3 regions of the Streptomyces sp. NPDC028331 genome follow, and region 3 is predicted to be linked to each of the others. Evidence: riboswitches for the same ligand, from Rfam matches in the RefSeq annotation. Region 3 holds a riboswitch; each other region holds the start of a gene.
The links. Region 3 has a riboswitch for cobalamin ahead of ACZ4SW_RS27810 (ABC transporter substrate-binding protein). Riboswitches for the same ligand answer to the same signal wherever they lie in the genome.

Region 1 (5,191 bases), on a different contig from region 3:
AGTTCGTGGGCCCGGTAGAAGAGCACACCGACGGTCGGGCGCCCCTCGGCGAACGGGCGGTCGCCGTGGAGGCCGTACTCCGGCATCTTGCTCGGCCCGTCGAACCCCTCGCCGGTCAGCAGCACCGTGTCGGACAGGAACCGGGCGAGTTCGGTGAGGTTGGCCGGGCCGCCCTCGACGAGGTACTTCAGCGCCTCCGCCACCACCCCGGCCGGTACGGACGACTCCGCCATCAACTCGGCGTCGGGCACGGCCTCCCCGCCGAGCAGCACGGTCGGGATGCCGGACGCCTTCAGCCGGGCCAGCCCGTCCTCCCAGGCGCGCTTGCCGCCCAGCAGACGGACGACGGCGATGTCCGCGCCCTCGATCAGCCCGGGAAGCTCCTCGGCGACGTCCACCCGGGTCGGGTTGCCGATCCGGTAGGGCGCGCCGGAGGCACGGGCCGCCAGCAGATCGGTGTCGGCGGTCGACAACAACAACACTGTGCTCATGCGGGCGCTCCCGGGGGGATGAAAGGCAGTCCTTGCGGCGCGCCCGACTCGATGAGCCGCCACAGCGCGTCCGTGTCCGCGTGCTGTTCGATCAGGTCGCCGAGCCGGTCGAGCTGCTCCTCGCGCAGCGCGGCGAACGAGGTGTCGGCGGCCGGCACGAAGCGGCGGCCCGCGGCGGCCGCCACCTCGCGCAGGAAGGCCCGCCGGAAGCCGTCCGACTCCAGGGAGCCGTGCCAGTGGGTGCCCCAGGTCTGCCCGACCCGGCAGCCGTCCAGGAAGGGGGTGCCGCCGGTGATGTCGGCGACCCCGTGATGGATCTCGTACCCCTCGACGGGCTCGCCGAGGGCTTCCCCCGCCGGCCGGGTCAGCGTCTTCTCCCGCGCGAACCGCACCCGCACGGGCAGCACCCCGAGCCCGTCCACATGCCCCCTGCGGCTCTCCACCTCGTCCTCGATGTGCTCGCCGAGGATCTGGAAGCCGCCGCAGACGCCGAGGATCGGCCGCCCTTCCGCGGCCCTTCGGACGAGGGCGTCCGCGAGACCGCGCTCGCGCAGCCACTCCAGGGCGCGAACGGTGCCCCGGGTCCCCGGGATCACCACGAGGTCGGCGTCCGCCAGTTCCTCCGGCCGGTCCACGAACCGGACCACCACACCCGGCTCGGCGGCCAGCGCGTCCACGTCCGTGAAGTTCGACATGAGGGGAATCGCGCAGACGGCGACGCGCAGCACGTCCTCGCCGACGGGCGCGGTCACCTCGGACTCGCGGACCGCCCCCCGCAGGGACACCCTGAGTCCGTCCTCCTCGTCGATCCCGAGCCCGTGCCGGAAGGGCAGGACGCCGTAGGTGCGCCGCCCGGTGAGGTCCCGCAGCATGTCGAGGCCCGGTTCCAGCAGGCTGACGTCCCCGCGGAACTTGTTCACCAGGAACCCGGCGACGAGTTCCTGGTCCTCGGGCGACAGCAGCGCGACGGTCCCGAAGAAGGAGGCGAAGACACCCCCGCGGTCGATGTCGCCGACGACGAGGACGGGCAGCTTGGCGTTGCGGGCGATCCCCATGTTCACGATGTCGGTACGCCGCAGGTTGATCTCCGCCGGACTGCCGGCCCCCTCACAGATCACCGCGTCATACGTGCCCCGCAGCTCGGCCAGGCAGTCCAGCACGGTGCCGAGGAGCTGCTGCTGCCGCCCTCCGTGGTACCCGCGCGCGCTCAGCTCGCCGACCGGTTTGCCCAGCAGCACGACCTGGCTGCTCTGCTCGCCGCCCGGCTTGAGCAGCACGGGGTTCATCAGCGCGGTCGGCTCGATGCGGCACGCCTGGGCCTGCATGGCCTGCGCCCGCCCGATCTCGGCGCCCTCGCGCGTGACGAAGGAGTTGAGGGACATGTTCTGCGCCTTGAACGGCGCGACCTCGACCCCCTGCCGTACGAGCCAGCGGCAGATCCCGGCGGTGACGACGGACTTGCCGGCGTCGGAGGTGGTACCGGCGACGAGGAGTCCGCCGCTCATGACGTCCGTCCCTTCGCGAGAAGCCTTCGGGCCGCCAGGCGCCCGGCGACCGTGATGCCGAGCGCCAGCCCGCTCACGCGCCGGGAGAGCCGTACGGCCCGCTCGATGTCGTCCGTACGGACGGCGCGCCCCGCCGCGTTGAGCACGGGCCGGTGCTCCACGCGCCCCCCGTACGAGAGCGTCCCGCCCAGCCGCACGCCGAGGGCGCCCGCGAACGACGCCTCCACGGGGCCTGCGTTGGGGCTCGGGTGCTTCGCGGCGTCGGAACGCCAGGCCCGCACCGCGCCCCGCGGGTCGGGGCCCGCCAGTGCCGCGAGAATGGCGGTGAGCCGTGCCCCCGGCCAGCCCGCGACGTCGTCGAGGCGGGCCGAGGCCCATCCGTAGCGCCGGTAGCGGGGCGACTTGTGGCCGACCATGGCGTCGAGCGTGTTGACGGCGCGGAAACCCGCGAGGCCGGGCACCCCGGCGACGGCTCCCCAGGTGAGCGCGCCCACGACGGCGTCGGAGGTGTTCTCGGCGACGGACTCGACGACCGCCCGGGCGATCCCGTCCGCGTCCAGCGCTTGCGGATCCCGCCCGCACAGATGCGGCAGCCGGGCGCGCGCGGCCTCGACGTCCCCCGCTTCGAGGGCGCGCCCGATGGCCCGGGCCTCCCGGGCGAGCGACGTGCCTCCGACCACGGCCCAGGTGGCGGCGGCGGTCAGGGCCGTGGCGGCGGTACGGGAGGGGCGTACGGCGGACGAGGCGAGCGCCGCCAGCGTCACGGCGCCCCCGGCGCACACGGCGGTGTGCAGCGCGCCCCAGCCGCGGTGGTCCCGCCACAGCACCCGCTCCACGGCCGCCGCCGCCCGCCCGAACGCGGCGACCGGATGCCCGCGGCGAGGATCGCCCAGCAGGAGGTCACCGAGGAGTCCGGCGGCGGCGCCGTACGCGAAGACGCGATCGGCACCCATCGGCTCAGCCGACCGTGGGGTCGGTCAGGGCCCGGTGACAGAACCTCAATCGGCAGCCGCGCATGGCGATATGTCCTCACTCAGGGTGTCCACGCCCTGGTTCGACGAGACCGGCGGCGAGAGTTCCTGGCTCCCGGGGACCTCTTCCCCGGTGACAGTGGCGGGACCGCGCCGGACTCGCACCGGCTTCCTCTCCTGCCGCCGTACTGGCTCCGGCAGTCCACCACGCGCCCAGAACAGCCGTCAACTTGCTCTTGACCTGCGGTGCTGCGGTGTGCTGAGTTCCACACCGCTGAAATCACGTCAGTCACCCGAATCGGTGCTTTCGTGGCGAAGTGGCGGTCGCAGGGGGCGCGTTCCGGCGCATGACGCGAAACGGCGCACCGGCCCGGTGCTCGTCTTTCGCCGCCCGGCGGGGTGTGCTTTGCTGGCGGGACTCGAGAAACCCGGCAGTGGACGGCGTCCGAGCGAACCGTCCGGAGGACGGGAGGGACCCGCATGGGGGACAGGGCCAAGGAATTCTCGTCCGGCGCGGGAGGTCCCCACGCGCCGCACCCTTCGCTGGCGGCAGCGGCTCCGCTGGCGCTCTTCTCGCTGACGACGGGGATGTTCGCGGTCGGAATCGGTGCGCTGGCGGCACTGCTGGTGCCCGGAACCCCGGCGCGGGCCCTGGTCTGGCTGGTGGTCACCATCGCGGCCGCCACCTGCGCGGGGCTGTGGTGGGGCCTCACCCCGGTCACGGAGCGCCTGCGCGTACTGGGCCGGGCGAGGGCGGCCGTCCGGCAACGGGACTCGCGGACCCCTTGACCGCGGGGGCGGCCCTTTGAGCCCGGGGACGTGAGAAGCCCCCGCAGCACACCGCTGCGGGGGCGACTGCGGACTGCTCCCGCCGTCAGGCGACGATCAGGTGGATCCCGTACGCGACCGCCGCCGCGCACGCCGCGAAGCAGGCGTAGGCGCCGGTGGCCGCCAGGGCGGCCGTGCCGCCCCGGGCCGAGTCCTTCTTGGTGAGGCCGACGACGCCCAGGGTGAACAGGCCCACCAGGGCCACGGTGACCGCGAGGCTGACGCCGAAGACGGAGCCGAGGGCTGCCCAGTCGATCTTCATGAGTGGTGATTCCTTAAACCGTGGCGGCGGGAGCCGGCTCGGCGGAGGTGCCGGAGTCCGGGGCCGGGATGGTGGTCTGCAGGTCGGTGGTGGCGTCCGTGTCCGCCACGACGGTGCCGGGCGCCTCGACGGTGACCTCGGGGGCGTCGGCCGTGGTGACCGGACCCGCCGGGGGCGGGATGACCGCGGCGATCGCCGCGGTGACGACACCCGCGGGCTCCGTCTCGACGTCGTTGACGTTGTCGACCGTGACCGGCTTGCGGCGGGACAGGGTCCAGATGACGCCGGCGCCGGCGACCAGCAGTACGCCGGTGGTGGCCGTGCCCCAGGTGCCCTGCTTGGTGAGGAGTTCGGCGCCCGCGCCGACCAGGCCGGCCGCCGGGAGCGTCAGAACCCACGCGGCGAGCATCCGGGTCGCGGTGGACCAGCGGACCACGCCGCCCTTGCGGCCGAGGCCCGCGCCCATGACGGCGCCGGAGCACACCTGGGTGGTGGAGAGGGAGAAGCCGAGGTGCGAGGAGGCGAGGATCGCGGTCGCCGCGCTGGTCTGGGCGGCGAAGCCCTGCTGCGGCGCCAGGTCCGTCAGGCCCTTGCCGAGGGTGCGGATGATGCGCCAGCCGCCCAGGTAGGTGCCGAGCGCGATGGCCAGGCCGGCCGAGACGATGACCCAGGTGGGAGGGTTCGAGCCGGGGGCGATGACGCCGCCGGTGACCAGGGCCAGCGTGATGATGCCCATCGTCTTCTGCGCGTCGTTCGTGCCGTGGGCCAGGGAGACCAGGCCGGCCGAGGCGATCGACCCGGCGCGGTAGCCCTTCGCGGTCGCCTTGTCGTCGGCGCGGCTGCCGATCACGTACGACAGGCGGGTGGCGAGCATCGAGGCGAGGCCCGCCACGACCGGCGCGGCGACCGCGGGGATCAGGACCTTGGTGACGATCGTCGAGCCGTTCACCGCGGACCAGCCCGCGGAGGTGACGGCGGCACCGATCAGACCGCCGAAGAGGGCGTGGGAGGAGCTGGAGGGCAGACCGAGGAGCCAGGTCAGCAGGTTCCACAGGATGGCGCCCACCAGGGCCGCGAAGATCACTTCGACGCGTATGCCCTGTTCGTTGATGATGCCGCCGGAAATGGTCTTGG
Region 2 (5,191 bases), on a different contig from region 3:
CTCGCCGACGCGGAACCGGACACGCCGGTGCCGGTCTTCGTGCAGCGCTCGCCCCACTTCCGGCCGCCGGCGGACGGCTCGACCCCGATGGTGATGGTCGGGCCGGGCACCGGGGTCGCCCCCTTCATCGGCTTCCTCCAGGAACGCCGGGAACTGGGGCACACCGCGCCGAACTGGCTGTTCTTCGGCGAGCAGCACCGCGCCACCGACTTCTACTACGAGGAGGAGCTGACGAAGCTGCGCGAGGACGGCGTGCTCACGCGTCTCGACACCGCCTTCTCCCGCGATCAACGCGCCAAGGTGTACGTCCAGGACCGGATGCGCGAGCACGGCCCCGAGCTGTGGCACTGGCTCCGGGACGGCGCCCGCTTCTACGTCTGCGGGGACGCTTCCCGCATGGCCAAGGACGTCGACCAGGCGCTGCGGGACATCGCCGTCCTGCACGGCGGTCTGAGCGAGGCGGAGGCGGCCGCGTTCGTGAAGCAGCTCGCGGCGGAGAAGCGGTATGTGCGGGACGTCTACTGAGGCGTGGACCAAGTCGCGGTCAACCGGAAGAGAACCGCCGCCGAACGCAACCCTCCGTACGGGATCTCTTCACCCCGCTGCCACCGCGTTCTTCACCACCGGGCGCTCGTCGTTCATGATCTCCTCCTAGCGTCCTTGCGTGCATGTGGCAGAAGTGAAGCCGTCGACAAGGGTCCGGTGGGCGCTCCCGCTGGTGGCGCGGGGCGAGAACGAGCCGGACCGGGCTCCCGCGCAGTGGCACCGCGTACTGACGTTGCTCGCGAACATCAGCTTGTTGATCAACACGCGCAACGTGTGGAACACCGCCGCCAGCCATCACCCGCCGATCGCCGCGGTGATCTCCGTCTGCTACGCGTCGATCCTGGTCACGGGCGTGCTGACGCTGGTGGTGCGGCGCACCCGCTCGCTGGCCCGGCTGGATCTCGTGGTCCTGGTGACGGCGATCACGCTTCTGTACTGCGCGTCCGCCGTGCTGCACGACTACAGCGACGAGTCGATCCTCACCATCCAGGCCGCCCGCGAGTTGCTGCACGGCAACCCGATGTACGGGCAGGCCTGGCCCTGGCTGTTCGGGCACCACACCACCGTCGCCTACACCCCGACCGTGGACGGCGGTTACGACTACACCTACGGCTATCCGCCGCTGACCGCGCTCCTGACCGCGCCGCTGCTGCGGATCGGTCACGGCGCGCTGCCCGAGGTCCTGGTCCCGACCACCGCGATCGCCCTCGGCGCGGTCGTCATGTGGAAGATGCTGCCGGCGCCGTGGCGCTCGGCGGCCACCATGGTGTGCCTGGGCTTCGGCATGATCCCGATGTACGCCCGGCTCGGCTACCCGGCGGTCGTCGCGCTGGCCTTCCTGATCCCGGTGGTGGTGCGCTGGACACGGATGGGCACGGGCGGGCCGGCCGACTGGGCGCGGGCGGCCTGCCTGGGCGCGGCCTGCGCCGCCCAGCAACTGCCGTGGTTCCTGACGCCGTTCCTGCTCGCCGGCGTCTACGCGGTGCGGCGCGGTGAGCTGGGGGCTCGTGCGGCGGCCCTCGCCGTGGGGCGGATCGTGGGCATCGCGGTCGGGACCTGGCTGCTGATCAACGCGTACTTCATCGTGACCGAGCCGCGCACCTGGCTCGAGGGCATCGCGCTGCCGATCACCCAGGGCGCCATCATCCACGGCCAGGGCCTGGTCGACATCTCCCTGTACTTCACCGACGGCAGCGACCGCCTGAGCTGGTACTCGCACGCGAGCATGCTGCTGCTGGCGGGTCTGCTGGCGCTGTTCGTGCTGTTCGTGCGGCGGCTGGGCCCGGCGGCGACGGTGCTGCCCTGGTGCGCGTTCTTCCTGGCGACCCGTTCGCAGGACGGCTACTACCTGCTGATGACGCCGCTGTGGCTGGCGGCCGCCGTCACCGTGCCGTCCTCCGCGTTCGCCACCGCCTGGCAGCCGCGGCTGCTGCACGGCCGGCGGACGGCCCGCATGGTGCTGGCCGGAGCCCTGGTGGTACCGGCTCTGCTGGCCGTGACGCTCGCGGCGACCGGGGAACCGCCGCTGCGCATGCAGGCCATCGGCTCCACCCGGAAGGCCGCGACCGTCAAGACGCTCACCGTCCGTGTGGACAACACCGGTGACTCCGCCGTCCAGCCCCACTTCATGGTGACCACCGGCCAGGGCATGAGCCTTTGGTGGAAGGTGCTCCAGGGCCCGTCGTCCGTCGGTGCCCACGCCACCGCCACCTACCGGATCCAGGCGCCGGGCAAGGGCTTCGCCGTCCCCAAGAAGGGCGCCCGGGTCCGGCTGCGCGCCTTCACCGGGTCGCCGCTGACGCTGTCGAGCCAGGACATCCACCTGGCGCAGCACAAGGTCAAGTCCAAGCCCTCACCCAAGAAGTGAGGACCAAGGGTGGGGTGAGGGAGCGTTGAGGTGAGAGTTCGTCAGGTGACTTGCTTCAGCAGCTCGTTCACCACGGGATCGGTCACCCGGTAACGGACGATCCGCCCCTCCTTCTCACCCGTCACCACCTCGGCCGTCCGCAGCAGCCGCAGCGCCTGCGAGACGGCCGGGTCGTTCATGCCGGTGGCCACCGCGAGATCGGAGACGGCGAGCGGGCCCGCCCGGTGCAGGGCCAGCAGCAGGGCGAGCCGGCCGGGGTCGGCCAGCAGCGAGAAGCGTTCGGCCCAGGTGCGTACGGCCTCGGGGGCGCCGATGGCCTCGATGGCCTCGCAGACCCGGTGGCCGTCGATGGTGCGCCTGCCGGCGCGGTCGGCGGGGACGAGATGCATGCGCACATTCTCCCAGGTCCGCTGTGTGATCTTCGATACCCCGGAATACCTGCGCAACTGTGCAGTCTTGCAGGCGTTCCGGGGCCGGCCCTAAGGTGGGCGGGCCGTGGTGTTCGGGAAGACCGGTGAAAGCCCCCAGGGGCTCAGGCCGGAGCGGCCCTCGCCACTGTGATCGGGGAGTTCCCGTCCCGTGCCGCCCGCCTCCAGCGGGTGGCGCCACTGGCTGCACGTCGGCCGGGAAGGTTGGGGCGGGCGCGGTGATCCGTCAGCCAGGAGACCGGCCACGGCATCTCACGAAGTGATCCACGAGGTGCTGGAGCGTGACCGCATGACCCTGACCGACCCTGCCCTGCCCAAGGCCGCCTCCTTCCGTTGGCGGCGCGAGGACACCCTGCGGACCGCCGGACTGCTGGCGGTGGTCGCGGCCCTGCACGTGGCGGCGTTCGGGGTGCTGTTCCTGCTGGTCGCGCCCGAGCACTACCAGGTCGGCTCCAAGGCGTTCGGCGTCGGACTCGGCGTCACCGCCTACACCCTGGGCATGCGGCACGCCTTCGACGCCGACCACATCGCCGCCATCGACAACACCACCCGCAAGCTGATGGCGGACGGCAAGCGCCCGGTGTCGGTCGGGTTCTGGTTCGCGCTCGGGCACTCCAGCGTGGTGGTGGTGCTCGCCGCGCTGATCGCCGGGGGCACCCGGCTGGCCGGTCGGCTGATGAACGACGACTCCCGTACGCACCAGGTGCTCGGGGTGCTGGGCACGACGATCTCCGGCTCGTTCCTCTACCTCATCGCGGCCCTCAACCTGGTGGCGCTGGTGGGCATCCTGCGGGTGTTCCGGGCGATGCGGGCGGGGGCGTACGACGAGACGGAGCTCGAACAGCACCTGGACTCCCGGGGGTTCATGAACCGCATCCTGGGCCGCCTCACCAGGTCCATCAGCCGCCCCGGGCAGATGTTCCCGCTCGGTTTCCTGTTCGGCCTGGGCTTCGACACGGCGACCGAGGTCACGCTGATGGTGATGGCGGGCAGCGGGGCGGCGGCCGGGCTGCCCTGGTACGCCGTCCTGTGCCTGCCGCTGCTGTTCGCGGCCGGGATGAGCCTGTTCGACACCCTCGACGGCACGTTCATGAACTTCGCCTACCAGTGGGCGTTCTCCAACCCGGTGCGCAAGGTGTTCTACAACCTCACCATCACCGGTCTGTCGATCGCGGTGGCCTTCCTGATCGGCACGATCGAGCTGGTCGGAGTGCTGCACGACAAGCTCGACCTGCACGACGCGGTGACGGGCTGGATCGCCGGGCTCGACCTCGACAACGTGGGCTTCGTCATCGTCGGGCTGTTCGTCGTGGTGTGGGCGGCGGCCCTCGCGTACTGGCGGCTGGCGAAGGTCGAGGAGCGCTGGGCCCCCCGCCCCGCCGACGGCGGGTGACGCCGACGGGGCGGGGCCCCGGTCACTCGGACGCGGAGGTGCCGGAGGAGCCGGTGGATTCGGAGGATCCGGCGGTGCGGCCGCGGGCGAGGGAGAAGCCCGCGGCGGCCAGCCCGAGCACGCCGACGACCAGACCGGCGATGCCGAGCCCCCGGGCGGTGGAGTCACTGGTGGCGGCGGCCTTCGTCGTGGCGGCGCTCGGCTTCTCCTCGGTGCCGGCTTCAGCCGCGGTGGAACCGCCGCCCTCCGCCGTGCCCTGGGCGGTCAGCTTGAGCACCGGCGCCGGGTTCTCCGGCTCGTCCTGCCCCTTCTGGGCCTCCTCGATCCAGCGGACGACGTTTCCGTCGGAGTAGGTCTGCAGCGTCTTGAACGTCAACTTGTCCGTGTTGTCCGGGAGTTGACCGAAGGCCACGTTGAAGTCCTGGTACTGGCCGTGCCGGATGCGGCCGCCGGTCCAGGTGATCTGGGAGACCGCGTCGGTGATGGTGCCGTCGTCCGTCTTGACCGGTGTCTTGAGCTTGGTGGTGGTCACCTGCGCCGTCCAGCCGTCCTGCGGGGTGACCAGCACGCCCAGGACCGGGTGGTCGGTGGGCAGGAAGACCTGCACCTTGGTGGTCGCGGCGGTGTCCTCCTCATTGGGCACCCGGAAGGTGAGCACGCCGTCCGTGGCGCCCTTGGGGTAGCTCTCGGGGTGGACGGTGACGTGTGCGAAGGCGGCTCCGGCCGTGGTGAGGACACCGGCGGCGGCGAGCGCGGCGACGGTGGTGGCGCGGCGCAGGGTGGTACGCGTCAGGGACATGGGTGGGCAAGCTCCGTACGTGCGTTCGGTGTTGGGGGGTTCAGACGGTGTACGGGGCCGCCGGGGGCGGGCCGCGCCGGTACAGCGCGTGGCGGAGCAGCGCCTGCCCCGGGAGGCGGCGTCGTCGGGCGTACGGGCGCGGCGGCCTGACGTACGCG
Region 3 (5,191 bases):
CGTACGTGTCGAGCTGTTCGGCTCGCTGGGCGCCACCGGGCACGGGCCGGCGGGCCAACCCGGGGTCGTCTTGCAGGGGCTCTGGCCGAACCCCGCGCAACGGCGCGGATTGCGGCAAAGGACCGGGCCCCGCCGCGATGGCGGGGCCCGGTCGCTCGTTCCCGGTACGCGGTCGCGGTCGGCCGGTCGGCCGCCGCCTCACTCCGGTCGCTCGTGCGGCGCCTTGTCCTCCGCGGGATAGAAGGCCGCGGGGAATTGGGGATCCGCGACCGTGAACGGCTGGAACCCGGCGTCCGCGATCGTCCGGTAGATGAACTCGGGGACGGACATGGCGAGCTGGTGCCACTGCTCACCGTATTCCAGCCATGCGACCAGCGGCCAGGTGGCGGGGTCGGCCGTGCTGTCGGCGAGCCAGTAGAACCTGCCCGCCGTCTCCGACCTGCCCCACATGATCAGGCCCTTGCCCTCGGCCGGCTGGTAGAGGGTGAACGGGCTGAAGTACCGGGCCATCCACTCCGGATCTCGCTCGGAGTCCTCGCGCAGACCCTGCCAGAAGCGCAGGCGGGAGTCCGTGCCCTCACCGCCGTGCAGGGCGAACAGATAGTAGGAGAACGATCCCGGCCCGACCGGTTGAGGCAGCGTCATTGTCGCCAACGAGGCATTCGGCTTGTCACACGTGTTTCTTCCGCAGACCATCGGTCACCCGCGGCCCGTCGGGGCTAGCCTCGATTCTCGTGATCGTATGGCTCAACGGCACCCACGGCGCCGGCAAGACGACGACCAGTGCGCTCGTGCAGCGGATGCTCCCGGACTCACGGGTGTTCGACGCCGAGAAAGTCGGCGAGACACTCATGGACATCAAGCCGGGACTGCCCGCGACGGACAACTTCCAGCACTGGCCGCCGTGGCGGCCCCTCGTGGTCGAGACCGCCCGACGCGTCCTCGACTACACCGGCGGCATCCTGGTGATGCCCATGACGATCCTGGTCGAGCAGTACTGGCGCGAGATCAGCTCGGGCCTTGCCCAGCACGCCATTCCCGTCCGGCACTTCGTCCTCCATGCCGACCAGGAGACCCTCCGCGGGCGCATCGCGCGCGACACCGTTCTTGGCCCCAACTCCCCGTTCCGTCTCCAATACCTCGAGCCCTACGCGGAGGCGGCCCGAACGTGGCTGCACGCCGAAGCGGAGGTCGTCGACACCACACACCTCACACCCGCCCAGGCTGCCCAGCAGATCGTAGAGGCCGTCAAGAGGTGAGAGAACGACCTTCCGGCGTCAAACCTCGTACATGACAACAAGCCTGCTATGTGGCCGGTCGGGCCGTGGGCGTCGACCAGTCCGGGGTTGATGCCGAGCTTGAAGCCGCCGGGCAGCGGCTTGCCCTCCCGACACCGCGTCGGTCCGGAAAGCGGCCGACGTGCTAGTGTGCGGCGGTCGGAAATCTGCATGGTCATGCAGGTTTTCCGGCAGCGCGTCAGGCAGCGAAGCCGGTGACGCCCGTGCCATGCGGGCCAGTCCGGCGCTGTCCCGCAACTGTGAGGGCCGCCTCAACCAGGGCCCAAGCCAGGTCGCCTCCTGCCGCGCTACGACATCGACCCTCGTGGGAAGGGCGATCCGTCTCCGTCGGCGCGCGTTCGACGCGGCCCGTCGACGGATTGGCTTCTTCCCGTGCTTTCGGGAGGAAGTGCCGCATGGCACACCAACCTGCTCGGCTTCGGCGACCTGTCCGGCTTCGGCCTCGTCGGCGCAAGCCGCTCGTCCACGCCCTGTCGGCGGCAACCGCCCTGATCGCGGCCGTGGCTTTCGTCGCCGGCTGCAGCTCCAAGAGCTCCGGCACCGCCGCGTCGACCGCTTCGGCATCCGGATCGTCCGCCGCCGCGTCGTTCCCCGTGACGGTGACTCCGGCGAACGGCAAGGTCACCGTCAAGAGCCGACCGCGGCGCATCGTGTCGCTCTCACCGACCGCGACCGAGGACCTGTACGCCATCGGCGCAGGCAAGCAGGTCGTCGCGGTGGACGCGAACTCCGACCATCCGGCCGGCGCGCCAGTCACCAGTCTCAGCGGACTGACCCCGAACATCGAGGCGATCGTGAAGTACGACCCGGACCTGGTCGTCGCCTCGCAGGATTCCGGCGGACTGGTCGCCGGACTGCGCAAGCTGGACGTGCCCGTGCTGATCGAGCCTGCGGCGGCGACAATCGACGACGCCTACCGCCAGATCGAGCAGCTCGGCCGGGCCACCGGCCACGCAGCGCAGGCCGCACGATCCGTCGCCGGTATGAAGTCCGCGATAGCCGCCACGGTCAAGCAGGCCGGCTCCGACCATGCGAACCTGAGCTACTACTGGGAGCTGGGTGCCAGCCCCTACTACTCGGTGACCTCCTCGACCTTCGTCGGACAGATAGCATCCCTGTTCGGCCTGAAGAACATCGCCGACAAGGCGGACAAGGCCTCCGACGGCGGATATCCCGAGCTGGCCCAGGAGTACATCGTCTCGGCGCAGCCGCAGTTGATATTCCTCTCGGACGGGTCGTCCGACGGCGGGCAGACCCCTGCGATCGTCGCGGCCCGGCCCGGCTGGTCGGGGATTCCGGCGGTGAAGAACAAGAGGATCATCAGCCTGGACGCTGACGTCGCCTCCCGCTGGGGCCCGCGTCTGCCCCAACTGGTCGCGCAGATCGCGCAGGCGGTCCAGAAGGCCTCCGCCCGGTGACGCGAGGCGGGCAGTGGCTGTGAGCAGGGTCGGAACGCGCTCTCGCACCGTGCGGGTCTACGGAATCGCGGTGGCTTTCCTCGCCGCCGCGGTGCTTGTCGGTGCGATGGCGGGGGCGGCGGCCGTCAGTCCGCTGGCGACGGCCACCGCGTTGCTGGACCGGGTGCCGTGGGTCCATCTGCCCTCGGGGCTCAGCCCGCTGGAGAGTGCCGTGCTCTTCCAGATCCGGCTGCCACGCGTGGTGCTCGCAGCGGTGGTCGGCGGCGCGCTCTCGCTCGCCGGCGCGGGCTACCAGGGCGTGTTCCGCAACCCCCTGGTCGACTCCTCGCTGCTGGGCGCGTCGGCGGGTGCCGGCCTCGGCGCGACGGTCGCCATCGTCTCCCTGGGCGGTACGGCACCGGCGGCCGTGCCCGTGGCCGCGTTCGTCGGGTCGCTGGCCGGGGTCACCATCGCCTACCTGGCCGGCGTGGCGGGCGGGCCGGGCACCTCGACACTCCTGCTCGCCGGACTGGCGGTCTCGATGTTCCTGACCGCCGTCCAGACCTACGTCCTCCAGCGCTCCAGCCAGGACATCCAGCAGGTCTACTCCTGGCTGCTGGGCTCCCTGTCCGCCGCCACATGGCACCAGACGGTGGAGATCCTGCCCTACACGGCGGCCGCCGTCGTGGTCGTGCTGCTGCACGGCCGCCATCTCGACGTGCTGTCCGTCGGCGACGAGGAGAGCCGCGCCCTCGGCATGCACCCGGGCCGCATCCGGCTGGCCGTCGTGGCCGCCTGCGCACTGGCCGCGGCGAGCGCCGTGGCGGTGAGCGGGCTGATCGGCTTCGTCGGGATCGTCGTTCCGCATGCGGTGCGCCGACTGGCCGGCGCCTCCTATCGGCTCGTCCTTCCGCTGTCCCTGCTGTTCGGCGCCGGATTCCTGGTCCTCGCCGACGCTCTGGCCCGCACCGTTGTGGCACCGGCCGAACTGCCCATCGGCGTCGTCACCGCACTGATCGGCTCTCCGGCATTCCTATGGATCCTGCGCTCCACCCGGTCGGTGCGCACATGAGCGAACTCGCCGGAAACGGGCTCGACGTGGCAGGGCTCGATGTCGACCTGGACCGCGCCCCGGTCGTGCGCGCGGTGTCCTTCGCCCTCGCCCCGGGCGGCTGGCTGGCGCTGATCGGCCCCAACGGGGCGGGCAAGTCGACGCTGCTCCGCGCCGTCGCCGGTCTGCTCCCCCATCGCGGCACGGTCGTCGTCGGCGGCACCGACGTCGGGCGCCTGCGCGCCCGGGAGAGGGCCCGGCTGATCGCCTACGTGCCGCAGGCACCCGTACTGCCGCCGGACATGACGGTCCAGGAGTACGTGCTGCTGGGCCGCACGCCCCACCTCGGCTACCTCGCGAGCCCCGGTGAACGCGACCGCCAGGCCGCGGCGCGCACGCTGGCCGCGCTCGACCTCACCCACCATGCCGCTCGCCGTCTGTCCGTGCTCTCCGGCGGCGAGCGGCAACGCGCCGCGCTCGCCCGGGCCCTGGCCCAGGAACCCCGGCTGCTGCTCCTCGACGAACCCACCTCCGCGCTCGACCTCGGACACCAGCAGCACGTTCTCGACCTCGTGGACGAGCTGCGCGGCACGCGGCGCCTGACCGTGGTCACCACGTTGCACGACCTCACCACGGCCGCACAGTACGCGGAGCGGTTGGTCCTGCTCGACAAGGGACGCGTCGCGGCGAGCGGCACGCCTGCCGAGGTCATCACCGAGGACGTGATCGCCCGTGTGTACGCGGCACGGGTGTCGGTGACGACGGACACCGACGGCCGTCCCGTGGTCACGCCGCTGCGCGGCCCCGGCACAGTCGGTCTCTGACCAGCTTCGGCAGGCATATCCGTGCAAGGTCCATGTCGACGCACCTCGGATACCGCCCTGCCCCGAAGCGCTGCCGGAAGCGGACGCCGACGGCTGACCTACATCGGCGCCGGCTGGTCAGCTCAGGCCCAGCTTCGACAGGGCGGTGATCCAGCCGCTTGCGACGGCATTGTGTGCGGCGGACGTTTGTCGAGCAGGTCGCGGGCCCGACCCGCCGGTACAGCCATCCGGCCGACGACTGCCGTCGCGGATATCACCACGGGGACGACCGGGTCCGCCGCCAGGACCTGTACGCGGCACAGCAGAAGCGCTTCGAGGGTCACCCGCCGCACCGCCGCCTCCCTGACGGACGTCGGCTGTGATGACCCGCATGGCGCCGGGGACGGTCTGGGCTTTGGCCATATTCTCACCGTCCGCTGAACGTCACCTTTCGTACCGCTGAACTTCGCTTTTCATACCGCGGTTACCTTCCCAGCAGAGTCGAGGTCAGCTTTGCAGTCAGGAGAGCGGTGCGGTGAAGCGACGCAACATAGCCGGAAGGTTCGGCGCCCCGCTGGTCAGCATGCTCCTGGCCGGCTCCGTAGGGGGCTGCGGCATGAGCGGTGGCGACGCGACCAGCCC

Region 1: another riboswitch for cobalamin. It lies ahead of ACZ4SW_RS04310 (cobalamin biosynthesis protein); the one in region 3 lies ahead of ACZ4SW_RS27810 (ABC transporter substrate-binding protein).
Region 2: another riboswitch for cobalamin. It lies ahead of nicT (Nickel transporter NicT); the one in region 3 lies ahead of ACZ4SW_RS27810 (ABC transporter substrate-binding protein).

The regions. Positions count from the first base shown of each region.
Region 1 covers NZ_JBVHTR010000003.1:50,876-56,066, reverse strand. The annotation lists gene cobN (cobaltochelatase subunit CobN) at 1-491, opposite strand, end outside; gene ACZ4SW_RS04315 (cobyric acid synthase) at 488-1,996, opposite strand; gene ACZ4SW_RS04310 (cobalamin biosynthesis protein) at 1,993-2,949, opposite strand; cobalamin riboswitch at 3,050-3,190, opposite strand; gene ACZ4SW_RS04305 (hypothetical protein) at 3,448-3,756, shown strand; gene ACZ4SW_RS04300 (hypothetical protein) at 3,842-4,057, opposite strand; gene ACZ4SW_RS04295 (inorganic phosphate transporter) at 4,071-5,191, opposite strand, start outside.
Region 2 covers NZ_JBVHTR010000009.1:72,666-77,856, forward strand. The annotation lists gene ACZ4SW_RS15615 (molybdopterin-dependent oxidoreductase) at 1-525, shown strand, start outside; gene ACZ4SW_RS15620 (hypothetical protein) at 719-2,413, shown strand; gene ACZ4SW_RS15625 (ArsR/SmtB family transcription factor) at 2,455-2,802, opposite strand; cobalamin riboswitch at 2,893-3,102, shown strand; gene nicT (Nickel transporter NicT) at 3,131-4,234, shown strand; gene ACZ4SW_RS15635 (YcnI family copper-binding membrane protein) at 4,257-5,033, opposite strand; gene ACZ4SW_RS15640 (hypothetical protein) at 5,074-5,191, opposite strand, start outside.
Region 3 covers NZ_JBVHTR010000022.1:15,303-20,493, reverse strand. The annotation lists partial or broken gene ACZ4SW_RS27825 (serine dehydratase beta chain) at 1-82, shown strand, start outside; gene ACZ4SW_RS27820 (hypothetical protein) at 199-645, opposite strand; gene ACZ4SW_RS27815 (AAA family ATPase) at 735-1,259, shown strand; cobalamin riboswitch at 1,442-1,595, shown strand; gene ACZ4SW_RS27810 (ABC transporter substrate-binding protein) at 1,799-2,716, shown strand; gene ACZ4SW_RS27805 (FecCD family ABC transporter permease) at 2,787-3,767, shown strand; gene ACZ4SW_RS27800 (ABC transporter ATP-binding protein) at 3,764-4,570, shown strand; gene ACZ4SW_RS27795 (polysaccharide deacetylase family protein) at 5,085-5,191, shown strand, end outside.